DNA from 4 places in the Pseudomonas sp. PGPPP1 genome. Region 2 is predicted to be linked to each of the others. Evidence: predicted binding sites of a transcription regulator. Region 2 holds the regulator's gene; each other region holds the start of a gene.
The links. Region 2 encodes FliA, which starts transcription of late flagellar genes. Its sites were predicted from a motif close to CTAAAGTTTNNNNNNNNNNNGCCGNTAA; they were not measured.
Positions count from the first base shown of each region.

Region 1 (8,023 bases), on a different contig from region 2:
GGCGGAGTTTGAGCGGCGAAAACCCTAGTGTCAAACCTAAGTTATTGAATAATAAATGAAAATTAATCGGAATAAGAATGTTTGTGTTCCGCGTCTTGACGCTAACTAATTGAATTGTGGGCATAAAAAAACCGGACACTAAGTCCGGTTCTTTAAAACACGCCATATTAAGCGTGTGTAAATTCTGCTGAGTAGGGGATCGCGGCCTGGGCTGTTTGCAGCTGCGTCAGGGTTTCCCGTACCACTTGCTTGGCCAGGCAAGCACATTTACCGCACTGGCTGGCAACGCCGGTGGTTTCACGCACTTCCTTGTAGCTGCAGCAACCTTCATAGATTGCTTCGCGGATTTGTCCGTCGGTGACGCCAGTACAGAGGCACACATACATAGGGGAGAACCGTCGCGGGTTTAAGGCTTAAGTGCGTTGGATCTTAATGTTAACGAGAATGATTGTCAAAGTAGAATCGTAGGGTATTCGCTGGCACCGCGCCCTCACTGACGAACGGTTTTTTCAGTGTATGATGGTCGGTCTTCACGAAGCGTGACCGCGTCACAGGGCTGTCGCTTATACACGGCAGACTTGGAAGCGGTCCTTTTACTTCAATCGTCACCCTTACATCAGGAGATACCCAATGAGCGTACTCGTCGGCAAACAAGCCCCGGATTTCGACGTACCTGCCGTTCTCGGCAATGGCGAAATCGTAGACAGCTTCAAACTGTCTGAAGCCATCAAAGGCAAATACGGCCTGGTGTTCTTTTACCCGCTGGACTTCACCTTCGTCTGCCCTTCGGAGCTGATCGCCCTGGACCACCGCATGGACGATTTCAAGGCGCGTAACGTTGAAGTGGTTGCCGTTTCCATCGACTCCCATTTCACCCACAACGCCTGGCGCAACACTGCCATCAATGATGGCGGCATCGGCAAAGTCAAATACACCATGGCTGCCGACCTGAAGCACGACATCGCCAAGGCCTACGACGTTGAGTCTGAAGGCGGCGTGGCGTTCCGTGGCGCATTCCTGATCGACGACAAAGGCGTTGTTCGCTCCCAGATCGTTAACGACCTGCCACTGGGCCGTAACATGGAAGAGCTGATCCGCCTGGTTGACGCCCTGCAATTCCACGAAGAGCACGGCGAAGTTTGCCCGGCCAACTGGAAAAAAGGCGACAAAGGCATGAACGCTTCGCCAGAAGGCGTTGCAGCTTACCTGACCGAGAACGCTGGCAAGCTGTAAGCCAGATTCGCGGTACAAAAAAACCGGCCTGAGAAGGCCGGTTTTTTTATGAGCGGGAAACGATCTCAGTCGTTGAAGTCTTCCCAGCCGCCCATGTCTTTCCAGCGGTTGACGATGCCGCAGAACAGCTCAGCCGTCTTTTCGGTGTCGTAGCGAGCCGAGTGGGCCTCACGGCCATCAAAGTCGATACCCGCCGCTTGGCAGGCCTTGGCCAGTACCGTCTGGCCATACGCCAGGCCTGCGAGGGTGGCGGTGTCGAAGCTGGAGAACGGGTGAAACGGGTTGCGTTTCATGTCCAAGCGCGCCACGGCGGCATTCAGGAAGCCCAGGTCGAAGCTGCTGTTGTGGCCCACCAGGATCGCGCGTTTGCAGCCATTGGCCTTCAACGCCTTGCGTACGCCACGGAAGATATCCGTCAGCGCCGCTTCTTCACTCACCGCCATACGCAATGGGTGATCAAGCTTGATCCCGGTGAACTCCAGCGCTGCCGCTTCGATGTTGGCACCTTCAAACGGTTCGACGCGAAAGAAGTGGGTGTGCTCCGGGAACACAAAACCCTGCTCATCCATGCCGATGGTGGTTGCGGCGATTTCCAGCAGTGCGTCGGTGGCGCAATTGAAGCCACCGGTTTCTACGTCGATGACAACCGGCAGATAGCCGCGAAACCGCTCGGCCATCGGATGGCGGGAACCGCCACCACTGTGCTCGTGTTCGTCGTCGTAATGGTCTTCACTCACTTGCTTTCCTCCAGCAGGCGCCAGCGCAGTGTTTCACCGGCGCGCAGCGGGATGACAGTCAGCTCGCCGAACGGCAGGCTGGCAGGGGCGGTCCAGTCTTCACGAACCAGGGTGATGCGGTCGGTATTCGCCGGCAGGCCGTAGAAACGCGGGCCGTTGAGGCTGGCGAAACCTTCGAGCTTGTCCAGGGCGTTACGTTGTTCGAACGCTTCAGCGTACAGCTCGATCGCCGCGTAGGCGGTGTAGCAACCGGCACAACCACATGCTGCTTCCTTGGCATGCTGGGCGTGGGGCGCCGAGTCGGTGCCGAGGAAGAACTTCGGGTTGCCACTGGTGGCAGCATCCAGCAGGGCCACCTGGTGGGTGTTGCGCTTGAGGATCGGCAGGCAATAGAAGTGCGGCCGAATCCCGCCCACCAGCATGTGGTTGCGGTTGTACAGCAGGTGATGAGCGGTGATGGTCGCGCCGACATTGGCCGAGGCCTCGGTGACGAACTGCACGGCATCGGCCGTGGTGATGTGTTCGAACACCACCTTGAGGGTCGGGAACAGCTCGACCACACGGCGCATATGCTCGTCGATGAAGATCTTCTCACGGTCGAACACGTCCACGTCGCCACGGGTGACTTCACCGTGGATCAGCAGTGGCATGCCGACTTCGGCCATGGCTTCGATGGCCGGCAGGATCTTGTCGATACTGGTCACGCCGGAATCGGAGTTGGTGGTCGCGCCCGCCGGGTACAGCTTGGCGGCGTGCACGTAGCCGCTGGCCTTGGCTTCACGAATTTCTTCGGGCTGGGTGCGGTCGGTGAGGTAGAGCACCATCAACGGTTCGAAGCGGCTGCCGGCCGGCCGCGCAGCGAGGATACGCTGGCGATAGGCGTCGGCTTCAGCGGCGTTACGCACCGGTGGTACCAGGTTAGGCATGATGATGGCGCGGCCAAACGTGCGCGCAACATCGGCCACGGTTTGGGGCAACGCAGCACCATCGCGAAGATGAATATGCCAGTCGTCGGGACGCAGCAGGGTCAGGCGGTCGGACATTGGGGATTCCAGGCGGGTCAATCTGGTGGGAATGCTACCGGAAAAGACTCTTGCAGGCACTCGCTATCAAGTTTTGCAGGATGCATCCGATAGCCTTTCGTATGCCTTATCGATGTATGACGCTTTGAAGTGTTGTAGAAACCAGTGGAGCCTCCCGTGCGCCAGCAATATCTAGCCCTGCTCAGTGTGTTCGCCAGCCTGCCTGCGATGGCCCTCACGTTCCAGACGCGTCTGGAGAATATTGAGTGGAAGGTAGAAGGTGACCAGTTCGAGTGCCGCCTGACCCAGCCGATTACCGATTTCGGCTCGGGTGAGTTCGTGCGCCGGGCCGGCGAGCAGGCAACATTTCGTCTGAAAGCCTATAGCGGCTCGCTGGGCGCCGGTTCCGCAACGCTGTTGGCCGCCGCTGCACCTTGGCAGCCAGGGCGAGGCGATATCAATCTCGGTGCGGTACGTGCGGGCAGTGGCGATGTGTTGTTCAACAGCTCCCAGGCGCAGGCAGGTCGCCTGTTCAATGGCCTGTTGGAAGGACGCAGCCCTACTGTGCGGCACTACGGACGGGAGGGCGGTTACTCGGAAATCCGCCTGTTGCCGGTCAAGTTCAACAAGGCCTACAACGACTATCAGCTGTGCACTACCAAGCTGCTGCCGATGAATTACGATCAGGTCAAGCAGACAGAGGTCGGGTTTCCAGGCGGTGGCATCGAGCTGGATGCCGCAGCCAAGAAGAAACTGTCGGTGATTCTGGCCTATATGAAAGCCGATCCCACGGTTAACCATATCGAGCTCAATGGCCACTCGGACAACAGTGGTAACCGCCTGACCAACCGCGACGTGTCACGTCGCCGCGCGCTCGCGGTGATGGATTACTTCAAGGCCAACGGTATCCAGGAATCGCAGATCACCATGCGTTTCCACGGTGAAAGCTATCCGCTGGCGCCTAATACCAATGCCGCCAATCGGGCGCGCAACCGCCGGGTCAATATTCAGCTGGAGCGGGTGGCAACCCCCGAGAAACCGGCGCCCCAGGCCGCTGCACCGAGCAACCCGGCCGCTACCTCGTAGGGTGCGACCATCGGTCGCCCGCTCGACATAATCTGTCGCTTTATCTTCATTTGCTGTCGCGCCCCTGTAATTTCACGGTTTTGGTCGGTAGAATCGACGGCTTTCCGTACAACCCCGTGGAGTGATGGCATGGCCGACGTAAACAAGGTCGTTCTCGCGTATTCCGGCGGCCTGGACACTTCGGTGATCCTCAAGTGGCTGCAGGATACTTATAACTGTGAAGTGGTGACCTTCACCGCTGACCTGGGTCAGGGCGAAGAGGTCGAACCTGCACGTGCCAAGGCGCAAGCCATGGGCGTGAAAGAGATCTACATTGACGACCTGCGCGAAGAGTTCGTCCGCGATTTCGTTTTCCCGATGTTTCGCGCCAACACTGTCTACGAAGGCGAGTACCTGCTGGGTACCTCCATCGCACGCCCGCTGATCGCCAAACGCCTGATTGAAATCGCCAACGAAACCGGCGCTGACGCTATTTCCCATGGCGCCACCGGCAAGGGTAACGACCAGGTACGTTTCGAGCTGGGCGCCTACGCCCTCAAGCCAGGTGTGAAAGTGATTGCCCCTTGGCGTGAATGGGACCTGTTGTCCCGTGAAAAGCTGATGGATTACGCTGAAAAGCACGCAATCCCGATCGAGCGTCACGGCAAGAAGAAGTCCCCGTACTCGATGGACGCCAACCTGCTGCATATCTCCTATGAAGGCGGTGTGCTGGAAGACACCTGGACCGAGCACGAAGAAGACATGTGGAAATGGACCGTCTCCCCGGAGAACGCTCCTGACAAGCCGCAGTACCTGGAACTGACCTACCGCAACGGCGACATCGTCGCGCTGGACGGCGTCGAAATGACCCCGGCCACCGTGCTGGCGACCCTGAACCGTATCGGTGGCGAACACGGCATCGGCCGCCTCGACATCGTCGAGAACCGCTACGTGGGCATGAAGTCCCGTGGCTGCTATGAAACCCCAGGTGGCACCATCATGCTGCGCGCTCACCGCGCGATCGAGTCCATCACCCTGGACCGCGAAGTGGCTCACCTCAAAGACGAGTTGATGCCCAAGTACGCCAGCCTGATCTACACCGGCTACTGGTGGAGCCCTGAGCGTCTGATGCTGCAACAGATGATCGATGCCTCCCAGGCCCACGTGAACGGCGTCGTGCGCCTGAAGCTGTACAAGGGCAACGTGATCGTGACCGGTCGCAAATCCGACGAGTCACTGTTCGACGCCAATATCGCCACCTTCGAAGAAGATGGCGGCGCCTACAACCAGGCGGACGCGGCAGGCTTTATCAAGTTGAACGCATTGCGTATGCGTATTGCTGCAAACAAAGGTCGCTCGTTGTTCTGAGTGTTTTGCCTGTTGTGAAAAATGGCCCCTGTTAAGGGGCCATTTTTTTTGCCTGTGGATTTAATGAGATGCTCATGTTTAAGTTTTTAAACGTGCGTACAGGCAATGTTTGATTGTTTTAAACGTGCGGATTTATCGGTGGGGGTATTTTGAGGCTGTGAATGAAAGTTTTACATCTGATTGGGAACTAGTCTTACAGAAAATTCACTCATGAAAGTGCGGCGGCTCTGTAAGTTGCCGAAAATTCTGTAGGAAATAAGGGTGTAAAAAAATATGTTTAATGGAACTGAAACAGCAGAATTTTTTCGGCTTGCTTGTTTGACCTCAGTGGTAAGGCAAGGGGCATTTCCTGAAAGTCGTGTGCGGCACATTTACCATTCCCCCCAAATCTCCGGCAGATTTGACTCTAAATATGTATGGCACGGGAAAGGTCTGAAAGGCTCCATAAAACTGGATACATCTAAGCTTGCAGTTTTTTGTAGGGCGTTTCCTTTATCGTTGTGGGTTGGGTCTCTGCCTGCTGTTGCTCGGGGGGGAATGCTATGCCAACTAGGAAACGACTAGGCTATTGTGCTTGCTCTAAATAATTCGAACAGCGAAATTGGACTTTCTCATGAATAAAGTGCTGATCGTGGATGATCATCCCGTCATTCGTCTTGCTGTGCGTATGCTAATGGAGCGTCATGGTTATGAGGTCGTTGCCGAGACTGATAACGGTGTCGATGCCTTGCAACTTGCGCGGGAGCATATGCCGGACATTGTCATTCTGGATATTGGAATTCCTAAACTCGATGGCCTGGAAGTTATTTGCCGGCTGTCTTCCACCAAACAGCCGACGCCATTCAAGGTGCTGGTGCTGACGTCTCAGGCCCCAGGCCATTTTTCCATGCGCTGCATGCAGGCGGGGGCAGCTGGGTACGTGTGCAAGCAGCAGGACCTGACTGAGTTATTGAGCGCGATCAAGGCGGTTCTGTCGGGCTACAGCTATTTCCCGAACCAGGCGCTCAATTCGGTGCGTTCCACAATGGGCAATGCCAGCGAGGCCGACATGGTCGAGCGTCTGTCGGGCCGGGAAATGATGGTGTTGCAGCAACTGGCCCGGGGCAAGACCAACAAGGAAATTGCAGATGGCATGTTTCTCAGCAACAAGACGGTCAGTACCTATAAAACGCGCCTGCTGCTCAAGCTCAACGCTCGCTCACTGGTGGACCTGATCGAGCTGGCTCAGCGTAACGGCCTGGTATAGCTGAGGAGTTGCAACACGTTTTAGCCTGGGCCATCGGCGAAAAAAAGCCTCCGTCAGGGAGGCTTCCGGTCGTCGACTGCTCGCTCAGAGGTCGAAGTCGTAATCGGCCAGTTGTTTTTGCAAGCGTCGCTCTTCCAGAAGATTGTCGATAGTGCGGCGTTTGCTCAGATTGGTCTTGGCCACTTCTGCCACAGGTGCTTCTGCTCCATCGTCATCCGACTCAACGAGCTCGTCTTCCACTTCCAGTTGTTCTTTGCCAGTGCTCATAAGGTTCACTCCGGGCTAAGACTGCCGTTGGCGCTCCTTATAACGATAATCCATGAAAGGGTAAAAAAGATTTTTTCAATCGGCTGATCGAGAAAACCAATGATCCTTCAATCGTCAGAAGTCTTCTCCTTGAATTCGCACAGGTCTTCGATGCGACAGCTCCCGCAGCGCGGCTTGCGCGCCTGGCAAACGTAGCGTCCGTGAAGGATCAGCCAGTGATGGGAGTCGAGCAGATACGGCTTGGGTACAAATTTCATCAGCTGCTTTTCCACTTCCACCACGTTCTTCCCGCGGGCAATGCCGGTGCGATTGCTTACCCGAAAGATATGAGTGTCCACGGCCATCGTCAGTTGGCGAAAAGCGGTGTTCAATACCACGTTCGCGGTTTTACGACCTACACCCGGCAGGGCCTCCAGTGCTTCGCGGGTTTGCGGTACCTCGCTGCCATGCAGTTCTACCAGGAGGCGGCAGGTCTCGATAACGTTCTTGGCCTTGCTGTTATATAAACCGATGGTCTTGATGTATTCAGACAAGCCTTCCACGCCGAGGGCATAGATGGCTTCAGGTGTATTGGCTACCGGATACAGTTTGGCCGTGGCCTTGTTCACGCCAACGTCCGTGGACTGGGCCGACAGAATCACCGCAATCAGCAACTCAAACGGCGAGGAGTAGGCCAGTTCCGTCTTGGGTTCGGGATTGTCTTCGTGAAGCCTGCGGAAAATTTCCAGGCGTTTTGCGGCGTTCATGGGGCTGATGATTCCTTGCAGGCGGTCAGCGGAATGTCAGAGCGGGAGCAGGATAAACCCGGACGCTATCAATATGGTGTCGTCAGTGGCACGTTACAAGCTACCGGTTACCCACCACCATGGGCATCTACCTGGCGCTGTGCTTCTTCCAGTTTGTGTTGAGCGGCGTTTAGTTCATCCATGCTGGCTTCTGGCTGACGTTGCAGCTTGCTGAGATCGGCACGGGCGTAGGCCAAGGCAGTTTTTAGTTGGCGCAGTTGGCTGTCGATGGGCCGCTTTTGTAGGCGCTGCAAATCCGGCAGAGGTTGTTCGGATATCGCTTCGGCGGTATGCAGGGCC
Region 1 is NZ_NKIG01000005.1:212,147-220,169, forward strand. It holds gene CFE47_RS09580 (bacterioferritin-associated ferredoxin) at 168-386, opposite strand; gene CFE47_RS09585 (peroxiredoxin) at 631-1,233, shown strand; gene rnt (ribonuclease T) at 1,299-1,970, opposite strand; gene pyrC (dihydroorotase) at 1,967-3,013, opposite strand; gene CFE47_RS09600 (flagellar protein MotY) at 3,170-4,078, shown strand; gene CFE47_RS09605 (argininosuccinate synthase) at 4,208-5,425, shown strand; gene CFE47_RS09610 (response regulator transcription factor) at 6,039-6,671, shown strand; gene CFE47_RS09615 (PA3496 family putative envelope integrity protein) at 6,756-6,938, opposite strand; gene nth (endonuclease III) at 7,046-7,684, opposite strand; gene rsxB (electron transport complex subunit RsxB) at 7,792-8,023, opposite strand, start outside.
Region 1: a site for FliA is predicted at 3,079-3,106, ahead of CFE47_RS09600 (flagellar protein MotY). Genes of this name have one in related genera too.

Region 2 (8,023 bases):
TTGCCATCACTGTTGTTATCTACAGCAGCGGCCATCATGGTGACCCGTGCGTCGGGCTCCGAAGACATGGGCAAGCAGATCAGCCGGCAGATGTTCGCATCGCCCAAAGCGCTGGCGGTGGCGGCAGGCATCATGGCGATCATGGGGATCGTGCCGGGCATGCCGCATGTGTCGTTCCTCAGCATGGCGGCCATGGCGGCTGGCGGTGCGTACCTGTTCTGGAGAAAGCAGAACCAGGTCAAAGTGATTGCCCAGCAGGAAGTCGCCCGCCAGCAAGAATTGCTGCCATCCCCGGCCCGCGCCCAGGAAACCAAGGAGCTTGGCTGGGACGACGTGACCCCAATCGACATGATCGGCCTGGAAGTGGGCTACCGTCTGATTCCTTTGGTGGACCGCAACCAGGGCGGCCAATTGCTCGCGCGGATCAAAGGCGTGCGCAAGAAATTGTCCCAGGACTTGGGCTTCCTGATGCCCACCGTGCACATCCGCGACAACCTCGACCTGGCCCCAAGCGCCTACCGCCTGACCCTGATGGGAGTGATCCTGGCCGAAGCCGAGATCTACCCGGACCGCGAGCTGGCAATCAACCCCGGCCAGGTGTTCGGCAGTCTCAACGGCATAACCGCCAAAGATCCGGCTTTTGGCCTGGACGCGGTGTGGATCGAAATCAGCCAGCGCAGCCAGGCGCAGTCCCTGGGTTACACCGTGGTCGACGCCAGCACCGTGGTTGCGACTCACCTCAACCAGATCCTGTACAAGCACTCCCACGAGCTGATCGGCCACGAGGAAGTCCAGCAATTGATGGGTTTGCTGGCCAAAGCCTCGCCAAAATTGGCCGAAGAACTGGTGCCGGGTGTGCTGTCGTTGTCGCAACTGCTCAAGGTGTTGCAGGCGCTGTTGGCCGAACAAGTGCCGGTGCGCGACATCCGCAGCATTGCCGAGGCCATCGCCAACAATGCCGCCAAGAGTCAAGATACTGCCGCCCTGGTGGCTTCGGTGCGCGTCGGATTGTCGCGTGCAATCGTGCAAAGCATTGTAGGCACTGAGTCTGAGCTGCCTGTGATCACCTTGGAACCAAGGTTGGAACAAATATTGCTCAATAGTATCCAGAAGGCAGGACAAGGCCAGGAAGAGGGCGTTCTGCTGGAGCCAAGCATGGCTGAAAAACTGCAGCGTTCGTTGATCGACGCCGCGCAGCGCCAGGAAATGCAGGGCCAACCGGTGATTCTGCTGGTGGCGGGCCCGGTCCGAGCGATGTTGTCGCGGTTTGGACGCCTGGCAGTTCCGAATTTGCACGTTTTGGCTTATCAGGAAATTCCTGACAACAAGCAAGTGACTATCGTCGCGACAGTAGGGCCCAACGGCTGAGGTAGTGGGTTATGCAAGTTAAGCGTTTTTTCGCCGCCGATATGCGTCAGGCCATGAAACTGGTACGTGATGAGCTGGGCGCCGACGCCGCGATTATCGGTAACCGTCGTATTGCCGGCGGTGTCGAGCTGACGGCTGCCCTGGATTACACCCCCCAGGCACTGGCGCCCCGCGTGCCGAACATGGAGCTTGAAGACGAGCTGCGCAAGACCGCCTCGCGCATCGTCTCGGCCCAGGCTGAGCTGAGCATGCGTGGCGACAGCGACGCCACCACCAATCGCCAGTTGTTCGCCGGCTTGCCGCTGACGGCTGCCGAGCCGCTGGTTGAGCCGACCTTTGTCGAGCCGCCACGTCCTGCCGCGCCAGCCCCGGCCGCCGCAGTCGATGCGCGCGTGTTCGACTCGATGCGCTTTGAACTCAATGGCCTGCGCGAACTGCTGGAAGTGCAGCTGGGCTCGCTGGCATGGTCGCAGTTGCAAGGCAGCAAGCCGCAACAGGCCAACCTGTGGCGCCGCCTGCAACGCATTGGCCTGTCCGGCCCGTTGTCCCGCGACCTGCTGGCGTTGACCACCGAAATCGAAGAACCTCGCCAGGCCTGGCGCATGTTGCTGGCCCATTTGGCGCGGATGATCGTCACCCCGGAAATCGAACCCCTGGAAGAGGGCGGTGTGATCGCCATGGTCGGCCCTGCCGGCATGGGCAAGACCACCACCCTGGCCAAGCTGGCGGCGCGTTACGTGCTCAAGTACGGCGCGCAGAATATCGCGCTGGTGAGCATGGACAGCTATCGTATCGGTGCCCAGGAGCAGCTCAAGACCTTGGGGCGCATCCTCAATGTGTCGGTGACCCACGTCGATCCGGGCCAGTCCCTGGCCAACGCCCTCGACCCATTGCTGCGCAAACGCGTGGTGCTGATCGATACCGCCGGCCTGCAAGCCAGTGATCCGGCGCTGCGCATGCAGTTGGAAAGCCTGGCCGGACGTGGCATCAAGTCAAAAAATTACCTGGTGCTTGCAACCACTAGCCAGAAACAGGTTCTGACGGCTGCGTACCACAGCTACAAACGTTGCGGGCTGGCCGGTTGCATCCTGACTAAACTGGATGAAACCGCGAGCCTTGGCGAGGTGTTGAGCCTGGCTATCAGCCACGAATTGCCGGTCGCCTACCTGACCGATGGCCCGCGGATTCCGGATGACCTGCATCTGCCGCGTCGTCATCAGTTGGTCAGCCGTGCAGTCAGTGTGCAAATGCAAGAAGAGCCTAGCGAGGAAGCGATGGCCGATATGTTCGCCGACCTTTACCACAACCCGGCAAAGCGGGTGGGTTGAGGGCAGGACGAACACCGTGAAATGTACCTACATCGATGGTCTGCAAGATACACGCGGCCAAGCCATGTAGCCTGCGTCTAAGCAAGACAAGGTAAAGAAATAAAATGGGCAGCATGCATCCCGTACAGGTGATCGCGGTGACCGGCGGCAAAGGTGGCGTCGGGAAAACTAACGTGTCAGTGAATTTGTCCCTGGCCCTGGCAGAGCTTGGCCGTCGCGTCATGCTGCTGGATGCTGACCTGGGGCTGGCGAACGTCGACGTTCTGCTCGGGCTGACACCCAAACACACCCTCGCCGATGTCATCGAAGGGCGCTGCGAGCTGCGCGATGTGCTGCTCCAGGGCCCGGGTGGCATCCGCATCGTACCGGCCGCCTCCGGTACCCAGAGCATGGTGCACCTGAGCCCGGCGCAGCATGCCGGCCTGATCCAGGCGTTCAGCGATATTGGCGACAACCTCGACGTGCTGGTGATCGACACCGCCGCCGGGATCGGCGAGTCCGTGGTCAGCTTTGTGCGCGCGGCGCAGGAAGTCCTGCTGGTGGTCTGCGATGAACCCACCTCGATCACCGACGCCTACGCCCTGATCAAACTGCTTAACCGTGACTACGGCATGAACCGCTTCCGCGTATTGGCCAACATGGCCCAAAGCCCGCAGGAAGGGCGAAACCTGTTCGCGAAGTTGACCAAGGTCACGGATCGCTTCCTCGATGTCGCCTTACAATATGTCGGCGCAGTTCCCTATGACGAGTGTGTGCGCAAGGCCGTGCAAAAGCAGCGTGCGGTCTATGAAGCGTTCCCTCGTTCGAAATGCGCACTGGCGTTCAAGGCCATTGCCCAGAAGGTCGATACCTGGCCATTGCCCGCCAACCCTCGGGGGCATCTGGAGTTTTTCGTCGAGCGATTGGTGCATCAGACGAGCGCAGGACCCGTGCTATGACAGCGACCGGCTACAACGCGTACAAGAAGTCTGCCCGTGACAGCCAGGGCGAGTTGATCGAGCGCTACGCGCCGCTGGTCAAGCGCATCGCCTATCACCTGCTGGCACGCCTGCCCGCCAGCGTCCAGGTCGAAGACCTGATCCAGGCGGGCATGATCGGCCTGCTCGAAGTGTCGACCAAATACGACGCGAGCAAGGGGGCGAGTTTCGAGACGTATGCGGGTATCCGTATCCGGGGTGCGATGCTCGACGAGGTCCGTAAAGGTGACTGGGCACCGCGTTCGGTGCATCGCAATACGCGCATGGTCAGTGATGCAATTCGCGCAATTGAAGCAAAAACCGGTCGCGACGCTAAAGATCATGAAGTTGCGGCCGAACTCCAATTGAGTCTCGACGATTACTACGGGATTTTGAACGATACCTTGGGCAGCCGCCTGTTCAGTTTCGACGACCTCTTGCAGGACGGCGAACACGAAGGGCTGCACGAGGACGGCGCGAGTGCTCATCTTGAGCCGTCGCGCGACCTGGAAGATGAACGCTTCCAGGGGGCGTTGGCGGACGCGATAGCCAATTTGCCGGAGCGTGAGCGACTGGTGTTGGCGCTGTACTACGACGAAGAGCTGAACCTCAAGGAAATCGGTGAGGTCCTGGGGGTCAGCGAATCACGAGTCAGCCAGTTGCACAGCCAGTGCGCAGCCCGCTTGCGGGGGCGTTTGGGAGAGTGGCGAGCGCGCTGACAGGCAGTGTGGGGACACTGCAGACGAGACCGTGAAGCCGCAGGCTTTCGCGGGGGCGCTCCGTGGTACCCCGGCAGTCCTTTTTGTGTAATGCCTGTTGATTGAAATGGCGCGTCCAGGTGCTGGGCGCGTTTAAGACTGCTTGGAGGTCGAATTGGACAAGAACATGAAAATCCTCATCGTTGATGACTTCTCAACGATGCGGCGGATCATAAAAAACCTGTTGCGTGACCTTGGGTTCACAAACACGGTCGAGGCGGATGACGGCATTACGGCGATTCCGATCCTCAACAGCGGGAGCATCGACTTTCTGGTAACGGACTGGAACATGCCGGGCATGACCGGTATCGACTTGCTGCGCCACGTGCGCGCTGACGAAAAACTGCGCAGCCTTCCTGTGCTGATGGTGACCGCCGAAGCCAAGCGTGAGCAGATCATCGAAGCCGCCCAGGCCGGGGTCAACGGTTACGTGGTCAAGCCTTTCACTGCACTGGCCTTGAAAGAGAAGATCGAGAAAATCTTCGAACGCATCCACGGCTAATGCCATCGCGGGGGAGCTATGGAGCATAAAGAAACATCACAGGGAGACTTCGAGTCGACCCTGAAAAAGCATGCTCACCAGTTGGTCGACAGCCTTGAAAAAGGCCAGTTCGGCGACGCGGTGCAGTTAATCCATGAGCTCAACCAGACCCGTGACCGCGGCCTGTACCAGGAAGTGGGCAAGCTCACACGCGAGCTGCACAGTGCGATCGTCAATTTTCAGATTGACCCGCACATGCCCCAGGCCGAGGAAATCTCGCAAATTACGGATGCCACCGAACGCCTGTCCTATGTGGTCAGGCTGACTGAGGCGGCGGCTAATCGCACCATGGACCTGGTGGAAAACGCCACGCCTCTGGTCAACGGCATGGCCACTGAAGCCCAGGCCCTCAGCGTTGACTGGGGCCGCTTCATGCGCCGTGAAGTGGGGGCTGAAGAGTTTCGTGAGTTGGCGCGTCGGGTTGAAGGTTTTCTGTCTCGCAGCGAGCAGGAGAACCGCACGGTTTCCAGCAACCTCAACGACATTCTGCTGGCCCAGGATTACCAGGACCTCACCGGTCAGGTGATCAAGCGCGTGACCCAGCTGGTCACCGAAGTGGAAAGCAATTTGCTCAAATTGGTGCTCATGGCAGGCCAGGTTGACCGTTTTGCCGGCATCGAACATGACCGCGAAGCGATCCTCTCGGAAAAAGATCCGCAAAAACATCTCGCCAAGGGTGAAGGTCCGCAGATTCATGCCGATAAACGTGAAGACGTTGTATCGGGTCAAGATGATGTTGATGACCTGTTATCCAGTTTAGGCTTCTAAGGAGCACCCACATGAGCTTCGGCGCCGATGAAGAAATCCTTCAGGATTTCCTTGTAGAGGCCGGCGAAATTTTAGAGCAGTTGTCCGAGCAACTGGTCGAGCTGGAAAGCCGACCGGATGATGCGAACCTGCTCAATGCAATTTTTCGCGGTTTTCACACTGTAAAAGGGGGCGCCGGCTTCCTCCAGCTCCATGAGCTGGTGGAGTGCTGCCACATCGCCGAGAACGTGTTCGACATCCTGCGCAAGGGTGAGCGTCACGTTGATTCGGAATTGATGGACGTGATTCTCGAAGCACTGGATGCAGTCAACGGCATGTTCAGCGAAGTGCGCGAACGTGCACCGATCACTGCGGCCACCCCGGAACTGCTGGCCGCCCTGGCGCGCCTGGCGGAACCTGCCGACAACTCGCCCGCGCCGGTTGTCGAGGTGGCGGTCGCTGTCGTTGAAGCAGAGCCGGATGTGACCGACAGCGAGTTCGAACAGCTGCTCAACTCCCTCAGTGCCGTGAAGGCCGAGGCAGAAGCGCCAGCTGCGCCCGTTGCGGCACCGACCAGCGAAGACATTACCGACGCAGAGTTTGAATCCCTGCTCGACCAGTTGCACGGCAAAGGCCAGTTCGCGGCCGATGCGGTGGCCACTGCCGCTGCGCCAGAAGCCCCTGCGGCTAGTGCCAGCACCGACATTACCGACGATGAATTCGAAGCGCTGCTCGACCAACTGCACGGCAAGGGCACCTTCGTGGCCGACGCCTTGCCGGAAATCGCTGCGACTGCTGCAGCGCCTGCTGCCAGTGTTGAGCCGGCCGGCGACGGCCTGATCTCCGATCACGAGTTCGAGTCCCTGTTGGACGAGTTGCACGGCAAGGGCAAGTTCACCGAAGTGGCCCCGGCTGCCGCAGCCGCCGTTGCCGCGCCGGCTCCGGTTGCCGCCAAGGCCGCTGCGCCTGTCGCCGCCAAACCTGCACCTGCCCCAGCGCCTGCTCCAGCACGTGCCGCAGCGGCTCCGGTTGCCGAAAAGGCCGCCAGCGAAGCCGAAACCACCGTGCGGGTGGATACCGCACGCCTGGACGACATCATGAACATGGTGGGCGAACTGGTGTTGGTGCGTAACCGCCTGGTGCGCCTGGGCCTGAGCAGCGGCGATGAAGCCATGCAAAAGGCCGTGTCGAACCTGGACGTGGTGACGGCCGATCTGCAGACCGCCGTGATGAAAACGCGGATGCAGCCGATCAAGAAAGTCTTCGGCCGCTTCCCGCGTTTGGTTCGCGACTTGGCGCGCCAATTGAAGAAAGAGATCAACCTGGAACTGGTGGGTGAAGAAACCGACCTCGACAAAAACCTTGTCGAGGCCCTGGCCGACCCGCTGGTCCACTTGGTGCGCAACGCGGTCGACCACGGCGTGGAAACCCCGGAAGAGCGCGAAGCCTCGGGCAAGTCCCGCAACGGCAAGGTGATTCTGGCGGCCGAGCAAGAAGGCGACCATATCCTGCTGTCGATCACCGATGACGGCAAGGGCATGGACCCGACCATCCTGCGCAACATCGCGGTCAAGCGGGGCGTGATGGACAAGGACGCCGCCGACCGCCTGACCGACACCGAGTGCTACAACCTGATCTTCGCCCCGGGCTTCTCGACCAAGACCGAGATTTCCGATGTGTCCGGCCGTGGTGTGGGCATGGACGTGGTGAAGACCAAGATCAGCCAGCTCAATGGCTCGATCAATATCTACTCGACCAAGGGCCAGGGCTCGAAGATCGTGATCAAGGTGCCGTTGACCTTGGCGATCATGCCAACCCTGATGGTGATGCTGGGCAACCAGGCGTTCGCTTTCCCGCTGGTCAACGTCAACGAGATCTTCCACCTCGACCTGTCGCGCACCAACGTGGTGGACGGCCAGGAAGTGGTGATCGTGCGCGACAAGGCGTTGCCACTGTTCTACCTCAAGCGCTGGCTGGTGGCATCGGCCAAGCATGAAGAGCAGCGCGAAGGCCATGTGGTGATTCTCTCCGTGGGCACCCAGCGCATCGGCTTTGTCGTCGATCAACTGGTGGGCCAGGAAGAAGTGGTCATCAAGCCTTTGGGCAAAATGCTGCAGGGAACCCCGGGCATGTCGGGTGCGACCATTACCGGTGACGGTCGGATCGCGCTGATTCTCGATGTTCCGAGCATGCTCAAGCGTTACGCCGCTCGGCGTATTTGATTCTGGTGGGGCAGGGCGGTTTGCCCGCCCCGCCTAACGGAGTGTTTATGGCAGTCAAGGTCCTGGTGGTGGACGATTCGGGTTTCTTCCGCCGCCGCGTCTC
Region 2 is NZ_NKIG01000033.1:54,847-62,869, reverse strand. It holds gene flhA (flagellar biosynthesis protein FlhA) at 1-1,368, shown strand, start outside; gene flhF (flagellar biosynthesis GTPase FlhF) at 1,380-2,696, shown strand; gene fleN (flagellar synthesis regulator FleN) at 2,801-3,634, shown strand; gene fliA (RNA polymerase sigma factor FliA) at 3,631-4,371, shown strand; gene CFE47_RS26700 (chemotaxis response regulator CheY) at 4,538-4,912, shown strand; gene CFE47_RS26695 (protein phosphatase CheZ) at 4,931-5,719, shown strand; gene CFE47_RS26690 (chemotaxis protein CheA) at 5,731-7,920, shown strand; gene CFE47_RS26685 (protein-glutamate methylesterase/protein-glutamine glutaminase) at 7,968-8,023, shown strand, end outside.

Region 3 (8,023 bases), on a different contig from region 2:
ATACATGGGCGCCCACGGCAGCAAACGTTCGCACCCGGACGAGCTGGTGCCCGGCACCTTGCGCGTGGTCTCGCTACGCATGGACTACCTCCCGGGTGACACGCAAATGGCCCAGTTGCTGGCCAAACCGGAGAAGGCCTACATCTCGCGCTACGCCCTGGGCCGCGACTATCACAAACTGATCCGCAAGCGCGTGCAGCAACTGGCCGACCGCATCCAGGCACAGATCGGCCCATTCGGCTTTCGCGCGTTTGTCGACAGCGCACCGGTGCTGGAAAAAGCCATCGCCGAACAGGCCGGCCTGGGCTGGATCGGCAAAAATACCCTGGTGCTCAATCGCAAGGCTGGCAGCTATTTCTTTTTGAGTGAGCTGTTTGTCGACTTGCCACTGCCAGTGGACGCCCCCCACAGCACCGAACACTGCGGCCGCTGCACCGCGTGCCTGGACATCTGCCCCACCAATGCCTTCGTCGGCCCGTATGTGCTGGACGCCCGGCGCTGCATTTCGTACCTGACCATCGAGCTCAAGAGCGCGATCCCGGAAGACTTGCGCCCACTCATCGGCAACCGGGTGTTCGGCTGCGATGACTGTCAGATCGTGTGCCCGTGGAATCGTTTCGCTCGCGCTACCGCCGAAAGCGATTTCAAGCCACGGCACAACTTGGACAACGCCGAGCTGGCCGAGCTGTTCATGTGGGACGAAGATAAATTCCTCAGCAGCACCGAGGGCTCGCCCCTGCGTCGCGCCGGTTATGAGCGCTGGCTGCGCAACCTGGCAGTCGGTTTGGGCAACGCGCCGTCAAGCATCCCCGTGCTGGAAGCCTTGAAGGCGCGTAGGGATTACCCTTCTGAACTGGTACGCGAACACGTCGAGTGGGCACTGAACCAACACGCCACTCGCTAGTGCACGTCGTCGTTGTAGACGAACTTGGGCATTTCCAAGTGAAAGCGGATCGCCAGCAGACGCAATAGAAAGCCGCTGAACAGGGTCAGCAGAATCGATTGTTCACTGGGCAATTCGAGGTAGAGACACAACATGTAGAACCAGGCGGCGAGGAACGACACGCTGGCGTAAAGCTCACGGCGGAAGATCAGCGGAATGTCGTTGCAGAAGATATCCCGCAGGATGCCGCCAAATACCCCAGTGATCACCCCACTGACCGAAGCCACCAGCATGCCGTGGCCCATCTCTAGCGCGGTCATGCAGCCGATCAGGGTGAACGCCACCAGGCCCACGGCGTCGAGCGCCAGGAACAGCGAGCGCAAGCGGCGCATCAACGGGGCAATAAAGATCGTCACCAGCGCCGCGATAGAGGTCAACACCAGGTATTCCGGGTGTTTGACCCAGGTCAACGGGTAGTGCCCCAGCAGTACATCGCGCACCGAACCGCCGCCCAGCGCCGTCACGCAGGCGATCAGCACTACGCCAAACCAGTCCATACCGCGCCGCCCAGCGGACAGCGCGCCCGTCATGGCTTCGGCGGTGATGGCGATGAGGTAGAGCATCAACAGCATGATGGCGATCCTTGCGATTAGGCCGGCAGTCTAATCATTTGGTGAGGGCACCAAAAGGGGGCGCTAGGCGAAAGACCGAGTCGCGCCCTTCGCGAGCAAGCCCGCTCCCACACTTGACCGCGTTTATCCTGGCGAAACGCGGTCAAGTGTGGGAGCGGGCTTGCTCGCGAAGGCGTAAGGCCAGGCGCCGCTTAATCAAGCCTTGATGAAGTGCTTACGGTAATGCTGCAACTCGGCAATCGACTCGCGAATATCATCCAGCGCCAAGTGCGTACTGCCTTTATGGAAGCTGTCTTTGACTTCCGGCGCCCAACGCGCAGCCAACTCCTTGAGCGTGGACACATCCAGATTGCGGTAGTGGAAGTAGCTTTCCAGCCCTTTCATATGGGTATAGAGGAAGCGGCGATCCTGGCAGATGCTGTTACCACAGATCGGCGACTTGCCCTTTGGCACCCATTTCTCCAGGAAAGCGATGGTTTCGGCCTCGGCCTCGGCCATGCTGATACGGCTGTCACGCACGCGCTGGGTCAGGCCGGAATTACCGTGGGTGCGGGTGTTCCACTCATCCATGGTGGCGAGCACGGCGTCGCTGTGGTGGATGGCGATCACTGGACCTTCGGCCAAGGTATTGAGGTTGCTGTCGGTGACAATCGTGGCCATCTCGATGATGACGTCGGTGTCAGGGTTCAGACCGGTCATTTCCAGATCGATCCAAATCAGGTTCTGTGGGTTTTGCATGGCTTGATTCTCTTGGCACCTTGGCGTAGCTGCGCAGTTTAGCAGGCAGGGGCGTGCTAGACTCGCGACCGTTTTACCTAACCTTTGCATTATCGACACGGAACACCAATGGCCAAACGCCAGCTCAATCGTCGCCAAAACTGGCGCATCGAAAAGATTCAGGGTGAACGCGCCGCTCGCGCCGCCAAACGTGAATCCTCCGCCGTGGAAGCGCTTGAGGGCGGCGACCTGGGGCCTGAACAAACAGGCCTGGTGATCGCGCACTTTGGCGTGCAGGTTGAAGTCGAGGCGCTGGAAGGCGAACTCGCAGGCCAGGTGTTCCGCTGCCACTTGCGGGCCAACCTGCCTGCGCTGGTCACCGGCGACCAGGTGGTATGGCGCGCGGGTAACCAGGGCATCGGCGTGATCGTCGCCCAATTGCCGCGCACCACCGAACTGCGCCGCCCCGACAGCCGGGGCCAGCTCAAGCCGGTGGCGGCCAACGTCGACATGATCGTGATCGTGTTCGCGCCGCTGCCCGAGCCTCATGCCAACCTGATCGACCGCTACCTCGTGGCAGCCGAACATGCTGGCATTCGCCCGTTGTTGCTGCTGAACAAATTCGACCTGATCGACGAGCAGAACGCCCCGGCGCTCAACGCGTTGCTGGCGGTGTACCGCACCCTGGGTTACCCGGTGCTGGAGGTGTCGGCCCATCACGGTAATGGCATGGAACAACTGCAACAGCAGTTGGACGGGCGCATCAGCGTATTTGTCGGCCAGTCCGGCGTGGGCAAGTCCTCGCTGGTCAACAGCCTGCTACCGGAAGTCGAAACCCGCGTAGGCCCGCTGTCGGAACTGTCCGGCCAGGGCACTCACACCACCACCACCGCGCGGCTGTTTCACTTCCCCGGCGGCGGCGAGCTGATCGACTCCCCGGGCATTCGTGAATTCGGCCTCGGCCACGTCAGCCGCAGCGATGTGGAAGCGGGCTTTATCGAGTTCAACGACCTGATCGGCACCTGCCGCTTCCGCGACTGCAAACATGACCGCGAGCCGGGTTGTGCATTGCTCAAGGCCTTGGAAGATGGGCGCGTGCAGCAGCAACGGATGAACAGCTATCGGTCAATTATTGCGAGCTTGCCAGAGAGCAGTTACTGACTTACCCCGTGTAGGTGCGAGCAAGCTCGCTCCTACACAGTAGAAACAACAAGGCCGCGATGATCGCGGCCTTGTTGTATGTGCAGTTTAGGAACCCGTCTTAGGCGCCGTAGGATCTTTCATCCCACCATCATCAAACAGGTTCAGCTTCTGCCGCAGCTCATGAGCCGGCAGTGGTTCCTGGCCTGGCGGAATGGCGTTCGGGTCGGCTGGCACTTCACCTGGCGCACCTGCACCTGGGGTCGGTGCCGGCGGCGGTTGATCACCCTCGATGGCACGCTGGGCCTTTTTGGTCAGCACTACGATATCGATTCGACGGTTGACCGGGTTGTAAGGGTCCGCATGATCAAACAGCTGCGAGGACGCAAACCCCACCACCCGCGCCACTTGCGGATCAGGATAGCTGCCCGCTACCAGCGCGCGGCGTGCGGCGTTGGCGCGGTTGGCCGAGAGTTCCCAGTTGCCGAAGTCGCCCTGGCCCGCATAAGGCTTGGCGTCGGTGTGGCCACTGATGCTGATCTTGTTCGGCACCGCCTTGATGGTGTCGGCCATGGCCAGCAGGATGTCTTCGAAGTACGGCTTCAGGCGCGCACTGCCAGAATCGAACATCGGCCGGTTGGCGGCGTCGGTGATCTGGATGCGCAAGCCTTCAGGCGTGATTTCAAACGAAATCTGATCCTTGAACTTCAGCAGTTGCGGGTTTTCCTCGACCTTGGTCTGCAACTCTTGCAATAGCAGCTCCAGGCGTTCCTGCTCGACTTGCTCAGCCATGGCCTCGACGGTGTCGCGCTCGATCGGGATTTTTTCCTGGGGCGCTTCAGTCTTGATTTCCGGGTTGATGGTGCGCTCAGGCGACAACTGCGGCGAACCGCCGAGGTCGATCACAAAGGGTGTACCGCTCTCCGAGAAACCAATCGGGTCTTTGAAGTAGCCGGCGATGGCGATCTTCTGTTCCGGGGTGGCGGTGGACATCAGCCACAACACCAGGAAGAACGCCATCATCGCCGTCGCAAAGTCGGCGAAGGCGATTTTCCAGGCGCCACCATGGTGCCCCGCAGCGAAGCGCTTGACGCGCTTGATGATTATCGGCTGGTTGTTTTCCATGGCTTAGCGACCGCGAACCGCTTGTTCCAGCTCGGCGAAGCTTGGGCGATGTTTCGGGTACAACACTTTGCGACCGAACTCCACCGCCAACGACGGTGGCATGCCGGAAGCGGAGGCTACCAGGCTGGCCTTGATCGATTCGTACAGGTTGATTTCTTCCTTGGCGTCATGCGCCAGGGAGGTCGCCAGCGGACCAAAGAAGCCGTAGGCCGCGAGAATACCGAAGAAGGTACCCACCAGCGCCGCACCTACGTGCATACCGATGGCTGCCTGGTCGCCCTCACCGAGGGAGGCCATGGTCACCACGATACCGAGTACCGCCGCCACGATACCGAAGCCGGGCATGCCGTCGGCAATACCGGTTACGGCGTGAGACGGGTGTTCCAATTCTTCTTTAAGGCTGAACAGTTCCATGTCGAACAGGCCTTCCAGCTCATGGGGGGCCATGTTGCCGGAGGACATGATGCGCAGGTAGTCACAGATGTAGGCGGTCATGCGCTCATCTTTGAGCACGGCCGGGTACTTGGCGAAAATCGGGCTGGCGGCGGCGTCTTCAATGTCAGCCTCAATGGCCATCATGCCTTCGCGGCGGCTCTTATTGAGGATCTCGTAGACCAGGCCCAGCACCTCTAGATAGAAGGTGTGGGTGAAGCGCGAGCCGAACATGCCCAGCGACTTCTTGATCACGTGCATGGTCATGTAGCCGGGGTTCGCCTGCAGGAACGCACCCAGTGCCGCACCACCGATGATCATCACCTCGAAGGGCTGGATCAGCGCAGCAATTTTACCGTGGGACAGGACGTACCCGCCGAGCACGCTTGCGAAGACGACGATGATGCCGATAATTTTAGCCATAGGAGATGAGTACTTGCGCCGTCGGGTTCATGGACATATTTGGGGGAACTGAAAAACTCTTGTTCTACTTATCGGCAAAACTGCGCCAGACTATAGCCCGTTAAGGCGAAAAGCCAGTTCGGCCCGTTCCGGGCGTGTTGACCGCAAGTGATGATCGCGCCCCTACCATGGCTAATGAAACGACAGTCCCATCTGTAAGACCTTTCTCTCTCGCCGCTTGGATCAAGCGCCTGGACGATGTGTTGCTGCCTGTGCCCCAGGCCAGCCACGACCGCGTAAGCAGAGCCATCCGCGATAACCGCAGCTCATTACGAGATATTGCCGAGCTGATGCAAAACAGCCCGGCGCTGGTACTCAGTGTGATGCGTGAGGCCAATAGCCACACTCAAGGCAGCCTGGCGGAGCCAGCGGAAAACCTTGAAGTAGCGCTCAATCGACTAGGCCTAAAGCGGGCCGAAGAACTGCTGGCGCGCCTGCCCTCAGTGCCGGCCCAAGAAATTCCCGTAGCGCTGCGCCAGCTATTGCTGGTGAGCCAGCATGCCTCGCAGCAAGCCAACGGTTTGTTCGGCAGTCGCCTGGCGCGCCTGTGGCAAGACATTCACTGGGGCAGCCTCCTGTTCTTGTCGCCACTGTGGCCGATGGCGGTGGCCTATCCCAAGCTCCTCGAAGAGTGGGAATTGCGGGTTATCCACAAGGGCCAGTCGGCGCGCGAGGTCGAGCAAGAACTGTTCGGCGTACGCCTGCTAGATTTGTGCGTGGGCCTGACCGAGGCCTGGCACCTGCCGATCTGGGTATCCCAGGGCTATAACCTGCTGCTGAACGAACAGCGCCTGCTGGTCAAGGCGCTGCATATCGCCCGCGAAGACGATCCACTGCGCCACCAGCAATTGCTCGATGCCGAACCCAACCTGCGCCGCTGGCTGAACCAGCCCGCCAATACGGTGCTACTGGCAAACGGCTTGGCAATGTCAGCCCAAGAGTCCTGGACCTGCCCGCACACCGAACGCTGGCAATACCTGACCGCCCTGTACCTGCAACAGCCACTGGGTGAAGTGCAGCAACAGGTTCACCAGCAAGCCGTGACCAGCGCGCGCACCACCGTGATGCCCGACCTTTGGCACCCCGCGCTGTCGCTGATCTGGCCGTGGCATGTGCAAAAGATTCATCGCGGCCTGCTGCCTGCACCCCCGCCCACCGCCGAAGCCCTGGCCATCTGGCGCAAGCGCTGCACCGAGCTGCTGGTAGAACCCAGCCGCTTCGCCAACGCCATGCACCTGACTACCTGCGCCAAGGAAGCCTTGGTGGCCAGCGGCATGCAGCGGGTCATGCTGCTGATGACCGATCGCGCCCAGAGCACCTTGCGCGTGCATCAGGTCGACGGGCTGCCGAAGGACGCTGCCAACTTGAGCCTGGATGTGGTCAACAGCACGCTATTGCAGCGCTTGCTGGAAAAGTCCGCCCAAGTGCGCCTCAACCCGGACAATCACGCGCAGTTCTCCGCACTGCTGCCGCCGATCCTGCGCCGCCTGTTCAACGGCGAACACCTGCTGCTGCGTTCCCTGAGTTGCAACGGCAAAGTGGTGATGCTGATGGTGGCCGACCAAGGTGGCGGACCGTTCTCGGAAACCACCGTGCAGGCCTTCGGCAAAACCGCCCAATGCATCGAAAAAGCCCTGCACTGCTTTACCAACCGCAGCGCCTGATGCTTGCGCTACAATCGCGGTCCTTTATCGCCAACATTTGTGCCCAGGAGACCTCACATGCCTGACTTCTCTGGCTTGCCGCTGGTGATCGAATCCAGCGACCTCGTCGGTCGCCTCGATGCCGAACACCTGATTCTGGTGGACCTCACCAGTGCCGCCCGCTACGCCGAAGGGCATATCCCCGGCGCGCATTTCGTTGACCCCAAGCGCACCCAACTGGGCCAGCCGCCAGCCCCCGGCCTGCTGCCGCACAAGGCTGACCTTGAAAAACTCTTCGGCGAACTGGGCCACACCCCCGACGCGACCTACGTGGTCTACGACGACGAAGGTGGCGGCTGGGCCGGTCGCTTTATCTGGATGCTCGACGTGATCGGCCACCAGAAATACCACTACCTCGACGGCGGCCTGCTGGCCTGGCTGGAAGAAAAACACCCGGTCTCCACCGAGGTGCCCGTTCCTGTCGGTGGCCCGGTCAGCCTCACACTGCATGACGGCCCAACGGCTACCCGCGAATACCTGCAAAGCCGCCTCGGCGCTGCTGACTTGGGTATCTGGGACGCACGCGGCCCGCTGGAATATTCCGGTGAAAAGGTGCTCGCGGCCAAAGGCGGGCACATCCCCGGCGCCGTGAACTTCGAATGGACCGCTGGCATGGACAAGGCGCGCAACCTGCGCATCCGCCGTGACATGCCGCAGATCCTCGAAGACCTCGGGTTGACCAAAGACAAAGAAATCATCACCCACTGCCAGACTCACCACCGCTCTGGCTTCACCTACCTGGTGGCCAAGGCGCTCGGTTATCCGCGAGTCAAAGGTTATGCCGGTTCCTGGGGCGAATGGGGCAACCACCCCGACACCCCCGTTGAGATTTAAGGTTTAAAGGACAGTCAATGAAAAAGCAGTTGTTCATCCTCAGCCAGTACTTGCTGCCACACCACTTGCTGTCGCGCCTGGCCGGCTGCGTTGCC
Region 3 is NZ_NKIG01000027.1:21,477-29,499, forward strand. It holds gene queG (tRNA epoxyqueuosine(34) reductase QueG) at 1-904, shown strand, start outside; gene CFE47_RS24370 (trimeric intracellular cation channel family protein) at 901-1,518, opposite strand; gene orn (oligoribonuclease) at 1,711-2,253, opposite strand; gene rsgA (small ribosomal subunit biogenesis GTPase RsgA) at 2,362-3,393, shown strand; gene motB (flagellar motor protein MotB) at 3,481-4,497, opposite strand; gene motA (flagellar motor stator protein MotA) at 4,501-5,352, opposite strand; gene CFE47_RS24395 (HDOD domain-containing protein) at 5,520-7,055, shown strand; gene CFE47_RS24400 (rhodanese-like domain-containing protein) at 7,113-7,928, shown strand; gene asd (archaetidylserine decarboxylase) at 7,946-8,023, shown strand, end outside.
Region 3: a site for FliA is predicted at 5,421-5,448, ahead of motA (flagellar motor stator protein MotA). Genes of this name have one in related genera too.

Region 4 (8,023 bases), on a different contig from region 2:
TAGAGCGTGGTGGAGTACTGGGTGTTGAAACTGTCGGTCTTGGTTGGATCAAACGGGTGGAGTGTCTGATCGATCGGCAGATCCGAGGAGTTCAGGTTACTGGTGGAATCCACCTTGGTGGATGCCTTCGGCGGCAGGTTCGCCAAGTTCAGCTGCAGGTCGACCAGGCCACCCTTGACGATTTTACCGTTCTCGTCTGCCGCATAACCTTGCAGGCGCGAAGTACCGGTGTTGTTGGTGATGTAGCCGTCTTTGTCGGCACGGAAAGCACCGCTACGGGTGTACTCCAGCGAGCCGTCGCTAGCCTTCTGCACGAAGAAGCCACCGCCCTGGATCGCCATGTCCAGGATACCGCCGCTGTTGTTCACATCACCTTGGGTGAACTGCTGGGACACTGCCGCCAGGTTCACACCGTTACCGATGCTGTTCTGGCCGGTGCCCAGTTTGGACGCCGCGTAGATGTCGGCGAATTCCGCACGGGACGATTTGAAGCCAGTGGTCGCGACGTTGGCGATGTTGTTGCCGGTCACGTCCAGTTGTTTGTTGGCCGCATAGAGGCCGCTAAGGCCGATGTTAAAAGACATGTTTCTCTCCCTCTGCCGTATTTAGCCGGCTCTATGTACCGATAGTCTGAATTTGCGACAGCTTGACGCTGCCCATGCCGCCTGCCAGGTTCAGCAACATTTCGCCGCCGGTCTTGCTCAAGGTCACGCTGGTGACCGTGGCTGGCAGCGAGGTGGCCAGGGCAACCGCGTCGCCCTTGTCATTCTTGGTGGTGGCCGCGAAGGTGTAGGTACCCGCTGGAGCAACCTCACCCGCGTCGTTTTTGCCGTCCCAGATAAAGTCCGAATTCCCGGCGTTCTGGGCACCCATGTCGATGGTGCGCACCACGTTGCCGTCTTTGTCGGTGATCTTGATGGAGACGTTGCCGACTGCCGACGTCACCGCCACCGACCCGGTCATGCTCTTGCTGGTATCCACCAGGGCCTTGTCGGTCTGGGTGATGATCGAACGACCCACCAACGACGAAGCCTGCAGCGCTTGCGACGAGCTGAAGTTGCTGGAAATCGCATTCACCGAGTCGTTCAGGGTGTTGATGCCTTCCAGGCTGCTGAACTGCGCCAACTGGGCCACGAATGCACCGTTGTCTTGAGGCGACAGCGGGTTCTGGTTTTTCAGCTGAGTCACCAGCAGTTGCAGAAACGCGTCCTTGCCCAGCGACTGGTTACCCGTGGCGGCACTGGAAGCGCTAGCGACGTTGTCGGTCGCAGTCTTGACCTTGCTGTTGAAAAGGTCCTGGACCGCGGTGTTGGTTGATGAGGTATCAACAATGGCCATTATTCGGTGCCCCTTATCACTGACCCAGGGTCAGGACCTTCTGCATCATGGTTTTGGCGGTGTTCATCATTTCCGCGTTGGTCTGGAACGAACGGCTGGCGGAAATCATGTCGGCCATTTCCTCGACCACGTTGACGTTGGGGTAGTAGACATAACCCTTTTCGTTCGCGGCGGGATGGTTGGGCTCGTAACGGGCTTCGAGGTTGCTCTGGTCTTCGACCACGCCAAGCACCTGCACACCGGAACCGGCATTACCCTGGTCCTGGAACAGTGAATCGCTGCCGCCGTTCTGGCCAGCCTGGAACATGGTGGCGAACACGGGATGACGAGCGCGGTAAGTCTGGTCAATGCTCGAAGACACGGTTTCGGCGTTGGCGATGTTACTGGCGACGGTGTTCAGACGGGTGGTCTGAGCGCTCATGCCACTACCGGCAATATTGAAAACACTGGACAGGGACATGGCTTACTCTCCACGCAGGGCTGACATCAGCCCTTTGAATTTGCTGTTGAGCAGGGTGAAGCTGGCCTGGAAGTTCACCGAGTTCTCGGCGTAGGCCGATTGCTCCAACTGGGCGTCGACGGTGTTCTGGTCGATCGACGGCTGCATCGGCGTGCGGTACAGCAACGACTCGTCACCATTGCTCAGGCCTTGCGCTTCGATATGACGGCTGTTGGTCATGTTCAAGGCGAAGGTGCCGTTCTTGGTCTTGTCCTGCTGTGCGGCGAGCACGGCGGAGAAGTCCAAGTCCCGAGCCTTGTAGTTCGGGGTGTCGGCGTTGGCAATGTTGTTGGCCAGGACTTCGGCACGCTGGGCGCGGAAGCCCAGGGCTTGTTCGTGGATACCGAGCGCTTTATCGAAGCTGATGCTCATGGCGGAAACCTTTAGGCTGACCTGCTTTTCATTAACAGGGTTATAGCAAGGTGTGTGCCAGTTTATGGAGGGCCCGAATTTAAAGGGCTTGAGGGGCGATTGCCGGCGGCAATGCCAGAAAAGCGGCAACGTGTTTCCGCGTGGCGCCAGTAAAGCGGCAATGGGGGATTGCCGCCCGAGGAAGGATTGCCGCAAAAAAAATGTGGGAGCTGGTTTGCCAGCTCCCACATTTTTTGACCGAGTGAACTCGACTTACTTAGCCTGATAGATGATCCCAGGGCTGCACTGCACCATCTGGTAATGATCCGGCAGACCGTTCAGCGCTTCAGAAGCGCCGAGGAACAAATAGCCACCACGCTTGAGAGTGCCGTGGATGCGCAACAGGATGTCTTTTTTCACCTCGGCCGAGAAATAGATCAGCACGTTGCGGCAGAACACCATGTCGAACTTGCCCAGGCTGGCATAGCTGTCGAGCAGGTTGAACGAACGGAACTCCACGCGACTCTTGATCGGCGCCTTGACCGCCCAACGCCCGGCCCCTTTCGGATCGAAGTAACGTTGCAGACGCTCTTGGGACAGACCTCGGCCCAGCGCCAAGCTGTCGTACTCGCCGGTCTTGCAGTTGGTAAGCATGGTGCCGGACAAGTCGGTGGCAACGATTTGCGCGCCAGCCTTCAACTGCCCCATGTTGGTCCGTTCGAACTCATCGATGGACATCGAGATCGAGTACGGTTCCTGCCCCGAAGAACAGGCCGCCGACCAGATGCGCAGGCGCTGGCCCGGGCTGGCCTTGATGGCTTCCGGCAGCACCTTGCTCTTTAGCACTTCAAAGGGATAGGTATCGCGAAACCACAGGGTTTCGTTGGTGGTCATGGCATCCACCACCATTTCCTTGAGCCCGCTGCGCGGCTGGCCCTGGATACGCTGGACCAATTCGCCCAACGACTTGATGCCCTGCTGTTCCATCAGCTTGTTGAGACGGCTGGATACCAGGTACTGCTTGTTTTCACCGAGCAATATGCCACAGGCTTTTTCCAGGAAGACCCGGAATTGTTCGAAATCCAAATTACCCGTAGACAATGATACCGCCTCTTAAATCGTGTGACCGCCAGGGGAAATCCCCCTAGCCGTGATCTGCTGCCTTGATCCGGTCGACTACCCGGGCTGCCAGGTCATCCGGCCGGAATTTGGCCAAAAAGTCATCGGCACCGACCTTCTTGACCATCGCCTGGTTGAATACACCCGACAACGAAGTATGCAGGATGATATGCAATTTTTGCATGCGTGGATCGTTACGTATCTCGGCCGTGAGCGTGTAACCGTCCATTTCCGGCATTTCGATGTCGGAGATCATCATCAAGAACTCTTCTTCCGGCTTTTTGCCGTCGTCCGCCAACTTGCGCAGGTAATCCAACGCCTGGCGACCATCGTTGAGGGCTACAACCTCGACGCCGACCGTTTGCAGGCAACGGGTTACCTGCTTGCGGGCCACCGACGAGTCATCCACCGTCAGCACGCGCAGGGAGATCGCCTTGTGTGCGGTCTCGGCATCCACCACGCCCACGGAAATCGATTCCGAGGTGGGAGCGACTTCGGCGAGGATCTTCTCCACATCGATGATTTCCACCAATTGGTTATCAACGCGCGTCACCGCCGTGAGGTAGTGGTCGCGGCCAGTGCCCTTGGGTGGTGGATGAATTTCTTCCCAGTTCATGTTGACGATACGTTCCACCGAGCGCACCAGGAAACCCTGGGTCTTGGTGTTGTATTCAGTGATGATCACGAAGGGATTCTGGCGATCCTGCAACGCGGGCGAGCCAGTGGCCAGCGCCAGATCAAGAATCGGAATGGTCGCACCGCGGATATTGGCCACGCCGCACACCACCGGGCTGGATTTGGGCATGATCGTCAGCTTGGGGCATTGCAGCACCTCCCGCACCTTGAACACGTTGATGCCATATAACTGCTTGCCGTCCAGGCGAAAAAGCAACAACTCCAGGCGATTCTGCCCTACCAGCTGTGTGCGCTGGTTTACTGAATCCATTACACCTGCCATGCCTTTACTCCTACGCTAAAACCTTGAGCCATACCTAGAGGACAGCGCGCCCCCAACACTAAACGGCACGAGCTTTGCTATTTGTTGGCTATGGATATTAAAACGACAGTTTCCCGACGCCTTCAATTACCACGGTACCGTAGATTGCTCTGCGCACCGCTGGCGTTGCTCGCGTTGAGCCTCGGCACCACGGCCCGCGCAGACAACGTCACCTTGCCTGATCTACTTATCGGCGTCACTCAGGGCTTTCTTGAGTTCACTGTAGAAGATTATCTGGCGACCACCCAGACGCCTGGGCGTTATGAAATCCAGGTCAGCCAGTTGGACCCACGCCTGCGCATGCCAATGTGCGACAAGGAATTGACAGCGTCCCTGGAAAGCCCCGCCCAACCCATCGGCCGCGTGACGGTGAAAGTACGCTGCGAGGGCGCGTCCCCCTGGACCGTGTTTGTGCCGGCGCAGGTGAAGCTGTTTCGCGATGTAGTGGTTGTGGCTCGTCCGCTGAAACGCACCGGCATCATCGGTTTCGACGATGTTGTGCTGCGTGAGCGAGACATCAGCATGATCAACCAGGGCTATTTGACGTCACTGGACCAGGCTGTCGGGCAAAAATTGACCCGACCAGTGGTCACCGACCAAGTCATCACGCTGGTGCATCTGGAGCAGGCCGAAGTCATTCGCAAGGGTGATCAAGTGGTGATTTCCGCCAGCAGCGGCGCGCTGAACGTGAAAATGCCGGGGGAAGCGCTGTCCAACGGCGGCATGAGTGAGCAGATCCGCGTGAAGAACCTTAATTCCAATCGCGTGATCAAGGCACGGGTGACAGCACCTGGCCAAGTCGAGGTGGCTTTATAGACTACTGGTATCGGGCGCCAGCTTTTCCTACACTGTCGACTGGATGTCGGCCTGTGCAGTTTATTGTCAATCGAGCCTAAAGTTTGTCCGGGTATGGCCGAAAACATGGCAAGCGTCCAAATACCCAGAGGTTTTTTATCATGGTCATCGATTTCAGCCGTTTAAATAATTCCCAGGCTTTGCCCGGCAGTACGCGCACCACGGGTGCCAAGGACAGCGTAGAGGCCAAGCCACAGGCCCTGCCCGTCAAGGCAGAACAGGCCAGCGCCAGCCAGAGCGGGGAATCCGTACACCTGAGCAATGAGGCTCAACAGTTGCAGAAGGTCACTGACTCGCTGCGCGATCAACCGGTTGTCAATAAAGCCCGCGTGGCCGAGTTGAAACAGGCTATCGCTGATGGCAGCTATAAAGTCGACAGCAACCGTGTAGCCAGCAAGCTGCTTAATTTCGAAGCCGAGCGCTAGGCAAAGGCCTGCGCCGGGCTTTTGGACGCTTAAACCCCAAGGCCAGCCATGCATCACGACGAAAATCTGCTTCAACTGATCATTGATGATCTAGCGCCGACCCAACACTTGCTTGAGCTGCTCAAGGAAGAATCCTTGGCGCTTTACGGCCGTGACATGCCTCTGCTGGAAGACATTCTGGCGCGCAAGCAGTCGCTGATTGTCCTGCTTGAACAGCACGGCAAAAAACGCAGCCAGATCCTCATCAGCCTCGGCCTGCCGGCAGACCACGACGGTCTGGCGCAATTGGCCAGTCACTCCTCGGTCGGCGATCAATTGCTGGCACAGAGCAAAGAACTCAACCTTTTGCTCGCCCAGTGCCAGGAAGCCAACCTGCTCAACGGTCAGTCGATCCAGATTCAGCAAGCTACGACCGCCAACCAGTTGCGTATACTTCACGGCGGAGAGCCTCCGGCGCTGTATAACGCCCAAGGCTCCACCTCACGCCTGGTCAAACCAAGCACCCGCAGCCAAGCCTGACACCCGTTTACAGCGCGGCCTATCCAAGGCGTGTTACATGCTGGCAAAATGCTGGCTCTTGCGTGTAGTTGTATTTTGTCTGGAGATGGAAGAACCGTGTTCAACGCCCTTAATGCGGAAGATGCACCGCAGCCACCCAAGGTCCTCACCACGCCTCTGGAAATCGCCAGCACCTTGCGGATGCTGCAAGAAAGCCATGACCCGCTGATCATTACCTTCCATGAACGCAGCCAGCGCTTCCAGAGTTACCTGGTGGACGTTGATCGCGACAGCGGTACAGTGGCCCTGGATGAGATGATCCCCCGCGACGGCGAACGCCACCTTGAGAACGGCGAACCCTTCCGCATCGAAGGCTTCCACGAAGGCGTACGCGTTGCCTGGGAAAGCAGCGGCACCATGACCGTCAGCGAAAAAGACGGTCACCGCATCTATACCGGCAGCATGCCCGACGAGGTGGTCTACCATCAGCGCCGCAACGCCTTCCGCGCAGCCCTGAAGCTGGCCCAACTGGTCAATATCGAAATAGGCGGCGAGAAACTAAAGGCTCCCATTGCTGGCAAGCTGCTGGATATATCCGCCACCGGCTGCAAACTGCGCTTTGAAGGGGATATCTCCGAGCGCCTGCAACTGGGCCAGGTCTACGACCGCTTTATCGCCGCCCTGCCCTTTGGCAGCATGACCACATCTGTCGAACTGCGTTACCTGCACTTCGAAGAGAAGATCAACACCACCTTTGCGGGTGTTCGCTTCCACAATATGAGTGGCCTGGTACAACGCCAGGTCGAGCGATTCGTGTACCAACTGCAGCGTGAAGCACGACGCTTCGACAAAGACGACGATTTTTAAAGCTAAAGATCGCGACAAAAAAAACGGGCAGATCCTGATGGGATCTGCCCGTTTTTGCATTCAGGGGCGCGCCCTGCTCAAGTCGTGGGGGTGGTCGTCCGGATCTGGATGCTCGGGTTCACGCTCAGTTTCGGCGGCCGGCGACTCCACCGGCGATTGCTCCGGTTCGTCCTCAGCTTCTGGCGCGGTGGTTTGCATCTGGTCTTGCACCACCTGCTCATCCACCCGAGGATCAAGCGCAGCCACCAACGGAGAGCTGGACATACTGTCGGGCATCGCCACGTGATGCAGCGGTGCATCGTCCACCTGATGCAGGTTGGTCACCGCTTTTGGCCGAATGCGCCACACCAGGATCAACGCGCACACACTGAAAAACGCATACAGCATGTGGCTGCCAAACATCTTCATGACCACACCTGCCAGCAACGGCCCGACACTGGCACCCACGCCATAGGTCACTAGCAACATGGCCGTGAGCGACACCCGGCGGTCACCCTCTACGTGGTCGTTGGAGAACGCCACTGCCAGCGGATACAGGCAAAACTGCACCAGGGAACACACGAAGCCAGCCACAAACAGCACTTCCAGCGGCACCTGTGTCAGTACCGCCAACGGCAACGCCGCCACCGCGAGGCAGAGGGCAAAGCAGCGAATCAGCAGCGCGCGGTCATAACGGTCCGACAGCCAACCCAGCGGCCACTGCACCAACAATCCGGCAAAAATACAGCTACCCATGAACAGACCTACCTGCTCCGTCGTCAGCCCTTGCTGCGATGCATAGAGCGGCGCCAAACCGTAGAACGAGCCCACGATCAGCCCCGCACCCAACACCGTACTCAACGACTGCGGCACGCGCTTTATAAAGAAGCGCGGCTCCATTGGCGCAGGATGCAGCGGCGCCGGGTGAATACGCCGGGTCATGGCCACCGGCACCAGGCACAACGCAAAGCACAGTGCCACCAACATCAGCAGTTCGAGGCCGAGTTGGGGATGCATCACCAGGATCAATTGCCCCAGCACCAACCCCAAGTAAGAGGCAATCATATAGCCGCTGAACACCACGCCACGCTGCTT
Region 4 is NZ_NKIG01000036.1:34,578-42,600, reverse strand. It holds gene flgE (flagellar hook protein FlgE) at 1-584, opposite strand, end outside; gene flgD (flagellar hook assembly protein FlgD) at 616-1,338, opposite strand; gene flgC (flagellar basal body rod protein FlgC) at 1,355-1,798, opposite strand; gene flgB (flagellar basal body rod protein FlgB) at 1,802-2,209, opposite strand; gene cheR (protein-glutamate O-methyltransferase CheR) at 2,462-3,289, opposite strand; gene CFE47_RS27560 (chemotaxis protein CheV) at 3,333-4,265, opposite strand; gene flgA (flagellar basal body P-ring formation chaperone FlgA) at 4,356-5,120, shown strand; gene flgM (flagellar biosynthesis anti-sigma factor FlgM) at 5,261-5,584, shown strand; gene CFE47_RS27545 (flagella synthesis protein FlgN) at 5,633-6,103, shown strand; gene CFE47_RS27540 (flagellar brake protein) at 6,200-6,949, shown strand; gene CFE47_RS27535 (MFS transporter) at 7,010-8,023, opposite strand, start outside.
Region 4: a site for FliA is predicted at 5,197-5,224, ahead of flgM (flagellar biosynthesis anti-sigma factor FlgM). Genes of this name have one in related genera too.